Regions from separate parts of the Rhizobium sp. 01L410 genome, predicted to be linked through region 1. Evidence: predicted binding sites of a transcription regulator. Region 1 holds the regulator's gene; each other region holds the start of a gene.
What was found. The regulator HrcA, encoded in region 1, represses chaperone genes, less so after heat shock. The targets are predictions, from matches to a motif close to GTTAGCACTCNCNNNNNGNGAGTGCTAAC.
Positions count from the first base shown of each region.

Region 2: groES (co-chaperone GroES) is a predicted target of HrcA. The motif match lies at 1,737-1,765, and genes of this name have one in related genera.
Region 3: groES (co-chaperone GroES) is a predicted target of HrcA. The motif match lies at 1,611-1,639, and genes of this name have one in related genera.

Region 1 covers NZ_JBFTST010000003.1:201,577-204,851, reverse strand. Annotated here, with positions in the region: gene rph (ribonuclease PH) at 1-636, opposite strand, end outside; gene hrcA (heat-inducible transcriptional repressor HrcA) at 820-1,908, shown strand; gene grpE (nucleotide exchange factor GrpE) at 2,011-2,643, shown strand; gene AC1DV9_RS08210 (nucleoside hydrolase) at 2,694-3,275, opposite strand, start outside.
Region 2 covers NZ_JBFTST010000005.1:200,746-204,020, forward strand. Annotated here, with positions in the region: gene AC1DV9_RS13125 (DUF982 domain-containing protein) at 1-260, opposite strand, end outside; gene AC1DV9_RS13130 (Hsp20 family protein) at 338-811, opposite strand; gene AC1DV9_RS13135 (hypothetical protein) at 977-1,267, opposite strand; gene AC1DV9_RS13140 (usg protein) at 1,362-1,634, opposite strand; gene groES (co-chaperone GroES) at 1,909-2,223, shown strand; gene groL (chaperonin GroEL) at 2,276-3,275, shown strand, end outside.
Region 3 covers NZ_JBFTST010000006.1:132,291-135,565, forward strand. Annotated here, with positions in the region: gene groL (chaperonin GroEL) at 1-1,203, opposite strand, end outside; gene groES (co-chaperone GroES) at 1,260-1,556, opposite strand; gene chrA (chromate efflux transporter) at 1,725-3,134, shown strand; gene AC1DV9_RS14975 (TIGR01459 family HAD-type hydrolase) at 3,234-3,275, shown strand, end outside.

The sequences.
Region 1 (3,275 bases):
TTCGCTGAACGGCGTGCCCTCGGCCGTGCCCTGAATTTCGACGATACCTCCGGCACCGGTCATGACGAAGTTCGCATCGGTCTCGGCTGAGGAATCCTCGATATAGTCGAGGTCGATGACCGGCTGGCTGGCGAAGATACCGCAGGAGATGGCCGCGACGTGATCCTTGAGAACACGATCGACCTTGATCATGTTGCGGCTTTCCATCCACTTCAGGCAGTCGTAAAGCGCGATCCAGCCACCGGTGATCGAGGCCGTGCGCGTGCCGCCGTCGGCCTGGATGACGTCGCAGTCGATGGTGATCTGGCGCTCGCCGAGCGCGGTGAGATCGACGACGGCGCGCAGCGAGCGGCCGATCAGGCGCTGGATTTCCTGCGTGCGGCCGCCCTGCTTGCCGGTCGCCGCTTCACGCTTCATGCGCTCGCCCGTGGCGCGCGGCAGCATACCGTATTCGGATGTGACCCAGCCCTTGCCGGTGTTGCGCAGCCACGGCGGCGTCTTTTCTTCAAGGCTTGCCGTGCACAGCACATGCGTATCGCCGAATTTCACGAGACAGGAGCCTTCGGCATGCTTGGAAAAGTTGCGCTCGAAGCTGACCTTGCGCATCTGGTCGGTTTTTCTGCCTGACGGCCGCATTCTCTGTCTCCTGATGCATGAGGCCGTTAGGCCGCGGGTGGCGGCACGGCATGATCATGCGTTGTTTCGTGATGCTGCCCCGCTTCTACGATTGGCTGCGGTCATTTGCAAATTCCCTTTTGCCACGCGGGTGAGATTGATTATATTTTGCAGATTGTCATCAGCGTGGGTGTTTCAGAATTCATGGGCTTCAGATCTACGTCGGTTTCGGATGCCGTTGCTGCGCTGGATGAACGCTCGAAGGAAATCTTCCGCCGTATCGTCGAAGGCTATCTGGAAAACGGTGAGCCGCTCGGCTCGCGCAATCTTTCCCGTATTCTTCCGATGTCCCTGTCCCCGGCCTCGGTGCGCAATGTGATGAGCGATCTGGAAGAGCTGGGGCTCATCTATTCGCCGCATATCAGCGCAGGGCGTCTGCCGACCCAGGTCGGGCTCCGGTTCTTCGTGGATGCTTTCATGCAGGTCGGCGATCTCTCGGCCGAAGAGCGCGCCAGTATCGACCGGCAGGTGCGCGCAGAAAGCCGCGACAATCCGGTGGAATCGATGATGAACGAGGCAAGCCGGATGCTGTCGGGGATCTCCCGCGGCGCCGGCCTGGTGATCACATCGAAAAACGATCCGGTGCTGAAACATGTCGAGTTCATCCGGCTGGAACCGACGAAGGCACTCGCGGTTCTCGTCGGCGAACATGATCAGGTCGAAAACCGGATCATCGAGCTTCCGGCGGGCGTGACGTCGTCGCAGCTGACTGAGGCCGCCAACTTTCTCAACGCCCACATGACCGGTCAGACGTTGCCGGAATTGCGCAAGCAGCTCGACCGGCTGAAAACGGATGTGCGCCACGAGCTCGATGCCTTGTCGCGTGACCTCGTGGAGCGCGGCATTGCCGTCTGGTCCGGCAGCCCGGATGAAGGCAAACCGGCGCAATTGATCATCCGCGGCCGTGCCAACCTGCTCCAGGGTCTCGACAGCGCCGGCGATCTCGACCGCCTGCGCATGCTGTTCGATGACCTGGAGAAGAAGGACAGCCTGATCGAGCTGCTGAACCTCGCGGAAAGCGGTCCGGGCGTCCGCATTTTCATCGGTTCCGAAAACAAGCTCTTCTCGCTATCCGGCTCTTCGCTGATCGTCGCGCCCTATCGCGACGACGACGACCGGATCGTCGGTGCCGTCGGCGTCATCGGTCCGACCCGGCTGAATTACTCCCGTATCGTGCCGATGGTCGATTATACCGCCCAGCTGATTTCCCGCCTGTCGCGCGGGTCGCTCTGAAAAAGCCGGAATTTCCGGTTCTTTGTCACGCAGACTTGATTTTTTGCGGTCAAAGCTCGATATCGGGCGCATCCCGAAAGAACCCTTTACCCGGAGACCGTCATGACTGACGAAACGACGAAAAACGGACCTGAGGCTGTTGCGGCTGACGCTGCTGCGGACGCAGCCGCAAACGTCGAGAATGAAGCGGCCGCTGAGGCATTGTCCCAGCCGGATCCGTTGGAACTCGTGAAGGCAGAAAATGCCGAGCTGCGCGACCGCTATCTGCGCCTCGCCGCAGAGATGGACAACCTGCGCCGCCGCACCGAGCGTGAAGTGAAGGACGCGAAGTCCTATTCCGTTGCCGGTTTCGCGCGTGACATGCTTGCCGTATCCGACAACCTGCGCCGCGCGCTCGATGCCATTCCGGCCGAAGCCAAGGCTGCGGGCGAGGCTGGCCTGACGACCCTGATCGAAGGTGTCGAGATGACCGAGCGCTCCATGCTCTCGACGCTCGAGCGCCATGGCGTTCGCCAGCTCGATCCTGTCGGCCAGAAGTTCGACCCGAACTTCCATCAGGCGATGTTCGAAGTGCCGAACACGGAAGTTCCGAACAACACTGTCGTCCAGGTGGTGCAGGCCGGCTTCACCATCGGCGAGCGCGTTCTGCGCCCGGCCATGGTCGGCGTGGCCAAGGGCGGCCCGAAGCCCGAGGCAGAGGCTGCCAATTCCTATCTGGATCAGAAGGACGCATGACGAAAAAAGGGCCGCAAAAGCGGCCCTTTTCTTTTGTGCTGGCAGCGCCTTCAGATGCGGGCGAAACGCTCGATCAGCAGATCGAAGAAACCATCGGCATCGACAAAGCGCATCACCTTGGCATTGCGTTTGCGGTCGGTCACATGCCACCAGTCGACGACCGTCATGCCGACGGTCAGTTCCGACTTAACCTCGATCTCGACATTGCATTCCCGGCCCTTGAAGAGCTCTGGCTTCAGGAGGTAGGCAACAACGGTCGGGTCGTGCAACGGGCCGCCGTCGGAACCGTATTTCTCGATATCGAAGCGCTCGAAGAACTCCAGCATCTCGACCATCGCCTGCGCCGGCGCGGTGCCGAGGTCGGCCATGCGCTTGACGCGGTCCTTGCGGGTCAAAAGCTGGTGCGTCACGTCGAGCGGCATCATCACCACGGGCACGCCGGAGCGGAACACGATGTCGGCCGCTTCGGGATCGACATAAATGTTGAATTCGGCGGCCGGCGTGATGTTGCCACCCTCGAAGAAGCCTCCGCCCATCATGACAAGCTCGCGGACGCGCGCAACGATGTCAGGCGCCTTCTGGAAGGCGAGGCCGATATTGGTGAGAGGGCCGAGCGTGCAGAGCGTCACGCT
Region 2 (3,275 bases), on a different contig from region 1:
GCCACGACAGCAGATGTTTGAGGCGCAAGAAGTTCATGCTTCTGCGCGAATGCTACAAACAAACCACGCGCCGTCTCCGCTTCGATCTCGCCACGAAGCGCCGCCTGGCATGCTTTAAGGGCGACTGAATGCGCCGTGTCCGTGAACGAAGTGGGCCACTCAACAAGATGTCGGTAAGCATCCATGACGGTGCGAACTTCTGCAGGAAAGCCAAGGCCGACGAGAATGGTGACAGGTTTTCTGAACATATCGGGTTTCATCGTTCTCTCCTTTCCAACCCGGAATGTCGATGGGCGCCATCGCGATGGCGCCGCTGACCATTGAATGAACTAAAAGGTCACGCCGCCTTCTGCGCTTCGATCTGCGCAGGAGCAGTCGACGTCAACGCAGGCGTACTCTGGATTGAGATCTTCCTGGGCTTCAATGCTTCAGGGATCTCACGGAGCAACTCAATCGAGAGAAGACCGCTGTTCAAATCTGCTCCGTTCACCCGGACATGGTCGGCAAGCTCGAACCGGTGTTCAAACGGGCGTCCGGCGATGCCGCGATGCAGGTAGCCATCGGCCGGTGTCTCCTGCTTCTTACCGGTGACGGTCAGCAGATTGGACTGGAAAGTGATATCGAGATCGTCCTGTGCAAATCCAGCCACCGCAATCGAGATCGTATAGGTGTCGTCATTGTTCTTGACGATGTCATAAGGCGGCCAGTCGTTGGTCGACCGGGCACGCTGGGCGTTCTCCAGAAGAGTGAAGATCCGGTCGAAACCTACGCTCGAGCGGTAGAGAGGTGCGTAGTCGTAAGATGTTGCCATAGCCATATCCTCCTTGAAGCAACATGGGTACGAGAGTGCCAAAAGCGGCGCTCCCGGCGAAGTCAGCCCTGTCTCAGCGGCTGGCAGTAATCGATTTGGTTTTAGCGATTTTCCGTTTCAAGATCGGCTGCGCATTTTTTTCGCCGATCGCAAGTTGCCCCATCGTCAGTGCACTGAGCGACTAAGAACGCGATGTGGGTACGCTGCTTTGAACTTCGAAATCATCGCGCAGGCTTGCTGCAGTACCCGTTCGGTCGCTTCGGGATTGTCGCGCGCAAGTTCGTCGGCGTTTATGCGGATCGCTTGCGCCATATTCGCCGACATCACAGCGAAACGGCCCTCACCGTAGACAAGTGCATCTTGCGAAGCAGTCTCGAGCCAGCGCGCGAAATCAACAATGATCTCCTCCCTCTCCGGGATGCTGGCACCTTTGATGACTTTAATGTTTTCTTCCACGTGGTCTCACTCCATACAGACGTGGAAAGCGACCGGACTGATCAAGCCCCGATCGCCGGGTGAGCTAGGAAGCGGAAATATCAAAATCAAGAGTTCAGTGAAGCTTGAACTCGCCCTCGACACGGCGCCATTCGTTCGGTCCAATCAGACGCCGGTGTGTATAGCGGACGGAGTGTAGCGGTCCGTCGAGGCTGTTGCGCCAGAAGTCCAGGAATTTGCGCATTTCTGGAAAGTCCGGTGCAAGATCGTAGTCCTGCCAAACGTAGGTTTGCAGGACGGATTCAAAATCGGGAATGCGGTAGAGGATGTGCGCGGTGGTGAGGCCGTAGCCGTTAAGCTGACGCTCGAAATCCGACGAGAATTGCATGCTTCATCTCCGTTTCATGACACTGCGAAGGTGACGTAAAATCATCCATCTATCAACAGTATTCTTAAACCATCAAAGGCGTTTATTGTTCCTTTCCAGTATATTAGCAGCCGGCGACATCGAGTGCTAATTTTTTCTCCCGCCCTCTTGAAATCACAAAATCTCGAAAATAAATTTTGAACGCGAACGCTCAGATGAGGTTCGCCCCGTCCGGATTGGTCACCCGGTCCGGCAGGGGATTTTGCGTCATCTTTTTTGTCCAATGGAGGAAAACATGTCGTTCCGACCGCTTCATGATCGCATTCTTGTCCGTCGGGTTGAATCCGAAGAAAAGACCAAGGGTGGGATCATCATCCCTGACACTGCCAAGGAAAAGCCGCAGGAAGGCGAAGTTGTCGCCGCTGGCCCTGGTGCACGCAACGAGGCTGGCCAGATCCAGGCGCTCGACGTCAAGGCTGGCGACCGCATTCTGTTCGGCAAATGGTCCGGCACCGAAATCAAGATCAACGGCGAAGATCTGTTGATCATGAAGGAAAGCGACGTCCTGGGCATTATAGAAGCTCAGGCCGAGCAGAAGCGGGCCGCGTAATCACGCATTACCGCCCATCAGTCAAAAAGCTGCCTATTGAAGGAGTGAACAAATGGCTGCGAAAGAAGTCAAATTCAACACCGATGCACGCGAACGCATGCTGCGTGGGGTCGATGTCCTTGCCAACGCCGTGAAGGTCACGCTTGGCCCAAAAGGCCGCAACGTTGTCATCGACAAGTCCTACGGCGCGCCGCGCATTACCAAGGACGGTGTTTCGGTCGCCAAGGAAATTGAACTAGAAGACAAGTTCGAGAACATGGGCGCCCAGATGCTGCGCGAGGTGGCATCGAAGACCAACGATCTCGCCGGCGACGGTACCACCACCGCAACTGTCCTCGCCCAGGCGATCGTCAAGGAAGGCGCCAAGGCCGTCGCCTCCGGTCTGAACCCGATGGACCTTAAGCGCGGCATCGATATTGCCGTCGACGCCGTCGTTAAGGAACTGAAGACCAACGCCCGCAAGATCACCAGCAATTCCGAAATCGCCCAGGTCGGCACCATCTCGGCCAACGGCGACGAAGAGATCGGTAAATATCTAGCAGAGGCGATGGAAAAGGTCGGCAACGAAGGCGTCATCACCGTCGAGGAAGCCAAGACCGCCGAGACCGAGCTCGAAGTTGTCGAAGGCATGCAATTCGACCGCGGTTACCTCTCGCCGTACTTCGTAACCAATCAGGACAAGATGCGCGTCGAGTTCGAGGACCCCTATATCCTCATCCACGAGAAAAAGCTGTCGAACCTTCAGTCCTTGCTGCCGGCCCTCGAAGCCGTCGTGCAGTCCTCCAAACCGCTGCTGATTATCGCGGAAGACGTCGAGGGCGAAGCTCTTGCTACGCTCGTCGTCAACAAGCTGCGCGGTGGTCTGAAGATTGCGGCTGTCAAGGCGCCGGGGTTCGGCGATCGCCGCAAGGCGATGCTCGAAGACATTGCCATCCTGACCGGCGGCACTGTCATCTCCGAAGATCTCGGCATCAAGCTTGAGAACGTAACGCTCAACATGCTCGGTCGAGCCAAGAAGGTGGCGATCGAGAAAGAAAACACCACCATAATCG
Region 3 (3,275 bases), on a different contig from region 1:
GTTCAGAGCGTCGTCGATGCGGTCCTTCTTTTCCTTGACTTCGATTTCCGTGGAGCCACCAACGCGGATGACGGCAACGCCGCCAGCGAGCTTGGCAAGGCGTTCCTGCAGCTTTTCGCGGTCATAATCGGAAGAGGTTTCTTCGATCTGAGCCTTGATCTGTGCAACGCGGCCTTCGATGTCGGATTTGGCGCCTGCGCCGTCGACGATCGTGGTGTTTTCCTTGGAGATCGAAACCTTCTTCGAACGGCCGAGCATGTCGAGCGTTACGGATTCGAGCTTGATGCCGAGATCTTCGGAGATGACAGTGCCGCCCGTGAGGATGGCGATGTCTTCCAGCATGGCCTTGCGGCGGTCGCCGAAGCCAGGAGCCTTGACGGCAGCGATCTTCAGGCCGCCACGCAGCTTGTTGACGACGAGCGTAGCAAGAGCTTCGCCTTCGACGTCTTCAGCGATGATGAGGAGCGGCTTGCCGGTCTGAACAACGGCTTCGAGAACCGGGAGCATCGCCTGCAGGTTCGAGAGCTTCTTCTCGTGGAGGAGAATGTAAGCGTCGTCGAGGTCGGCGATCATCTTTTCCGGGTTGGTCACGAAGTACGGGCTGAGGTAGCCGCGGTCGAACTGCATGCCTTCGACGACTTCGAGTTCGGTTTCAGCGGTCTTGGCTTCTTCGACGGTGATAACACCTTCGTTGCCGACCTTCTGCATGGCTTCAGCGATGTCTTCGCCAACCTGCTTGTCGCCGTTTGCGGAGATCGTGCCGACCTGGGCAACTTCAGCCGAGGTGGAGATCTTCTTGGCCTTCGCCTGCAGGTCCTTGACGACTTCTGCAACAGCGAGGTCGATACCGCGCTTCAGGTCCATCGGGTTCATGCCGGCTGCAACAGCCTTTGCGCCTTCGCGAACGATGGCACGGGCCAGAACGGTTGCCGTCGTGGTGCCGTCGCCGGCGATGTCGTTGGTCTTCGAAGCAACTTCGCGGACCATCTGGGCGCCCATGTTCTCGAACTTGTCTTCGAGTTCGATTTCCTTGGCGACCGAAACACCGTCCTTGGTGATGCGCGGAGCGCCGAAGGACTTGTCGATAACGACGTTACGGCCCTTCGGACCGAGGGTGACCTGCACTGCGTCAGCGAGGATATCGACGCCGCGCAGCATCTTTTCGCGCGCAGAGCGGCCGAACTTTACTTCTTTAGCTGCCATTTTGAGAACTCCTGAAAAGGGGTGTCAGCGATAATCTGAACGGGATAACCGGCTGATTAGCCGATGATGCCCATGATGTCGGCTTCCTTCATGATCAGAAGGTCTTCGCCGTTGATCTTGACTTCGGTGCCCGACCACTTGCCGAACAGAACGCGGTCGCCAGCCTTGACGTCGAGAGCGACGACCTTGCCGGACTCGTCACGAGCGCCCGAACCGACGGCGACGATTTCGCCTTCCTGCGGCTTTTCCTTAGCGGTGTCCGGGATGATGATGCCACCCTTGGTCTTTTCTTCGGACTCAACGCGGCGAACAACGACGCGATCGTGAAGGGGGCGGAAGTTGGTGCTTGCCATTGTCTAATCCCTCGATCAAATGACATTCGCGGACCGGGGTCCACATGGATGAGTGTTAGCACTCTCCATTGAGGAGTGCTAGCGACGTGCATTTAGGGATGGCTCCAGAAAGAGTCAAGGAAACCATTCACGGATTTTTGCGCCGGAATTGTGGAGAGGTGAGGGGATTTGTCTGACGTGGTTGCCGAGCCCCTGCCACGGCCCGCTTTTTCCGAGGCATTTGCCGTCTGGGCGCGTATCGGCTGTCTGAGCTTCGGCGGTCCTGCCGGGCAGATCGCCCTGATGCACAAGACCGTGGTCGAGGAAAAGCGCTGGATCTCCGAAGACCGTTTTCTGCATGCCTTGAACTATTGCATGCTGTTGCCAGGCCCCGAGGCCCAGCAGCTTGCCACCTATATCGGCTGGCTGATGCATGGTGTGCGCGGCGGCATCGTCGCCGGCCTTCTCTTCATCTTGCCGGGCTTTCTGGTCATCCTGGTCCTCTCCGGTCTCTATGCCTATTTCCAGAACGCCGAGTGGCTGCTCGCTCTATTCTTCGGCCTCAAGGCGGCCGTGCTCGCCGTCGTCATCGAGGCGCTGATGCGGGTCGCCGGCCGGGCGCTGAAATCGCGCTTTCACTATTATGTGGCTGCCGCCTCTTTCGTGGCGCTCTTCCTGCTCAATCTGCCATTCCCGCTCGTGGTCCTTGCCGCAGGCATTGCCGGCTTCCTCGTCGAGCGCCGCAGGAGAAAGGTGGAGGGCGTGGCGCCAGCCGAGGCCCTGAAGCCCGCTAATGGAATGCTGTCAGGGCTCACCAGCCTCCATATCGCCAGGCCGTTCCTGATCCTGGCTTTCTGGGTGATCGTCTGGCAGTTTCCGCTGCTGATCGTCCGCGAGATTCATGGTCCGCAGGATCTGATTGCCGAGGCGCTGAGCGGCGAGACCAATGTCTTTGCCGCCGTCTTCGTCTTCTTCTCCAAGATGGCCGTCGTCACCTTTGGCGGCGCCTATGCCGTCCTCTCCTATGTCGCGCAGATCGCCGTGGAGCACTATGCCTGGCTGCGCCCCGGCGAAATGCTGGATGGCCTGGCACTTGCGGAGACGACGCCAGGCCCACTGGTGCTTGTCCTCTGTTTCGTCGGTTTCATGGCCGGTTTCCGCAACGCGCTCGGCATCGATCCGCTGTTCGGCGGCGTGATCGGCGCCAGCCTCGCCGCCTGGGCAACCTTCGTGCCGAGCTTCATCTGGATCTTCGCCGGTGCGCCCTATGTGGAGAAGCTCCGCCAGAACAAGATATTGTCGGCGGCCCTGTCGGCGATCACTGCTGCCGTCGTCGGCGTCATCCTCAATCTGGCCCTCTGGTTTGGCCTGCATGTTCTCTTTGCCGATGTCGGCAATATCGCGCTTCTCTCCCGCGCCACCGGCCTGCCGCTCGTCAGCCTCGCCTGGCCGGTCTGGAGCAGTTTGAATATTGCCGCGGCGCTGATCTTCGTGGCTGCCTGCATCATGCTTTTCCGCTTCAAGCTCGGCATCGTCAGCATTCTCGGCTTCGCGGCAACAGCCGGGCTGGCCGTGCGCGGCGTCGAGTTGCTTCTCTAGCGCGCCCGGCTGTTTTTGCGCTGCCGGGGCGAAAAAACCTTGCCATCCCGCCGGGCCTTTGCGATGTCACCCCTGACTGAACGCAAACGGGATATCGGAATGGCCAAGCGCATCGGAAGTTTTGCAGAAATCACCAGCCAG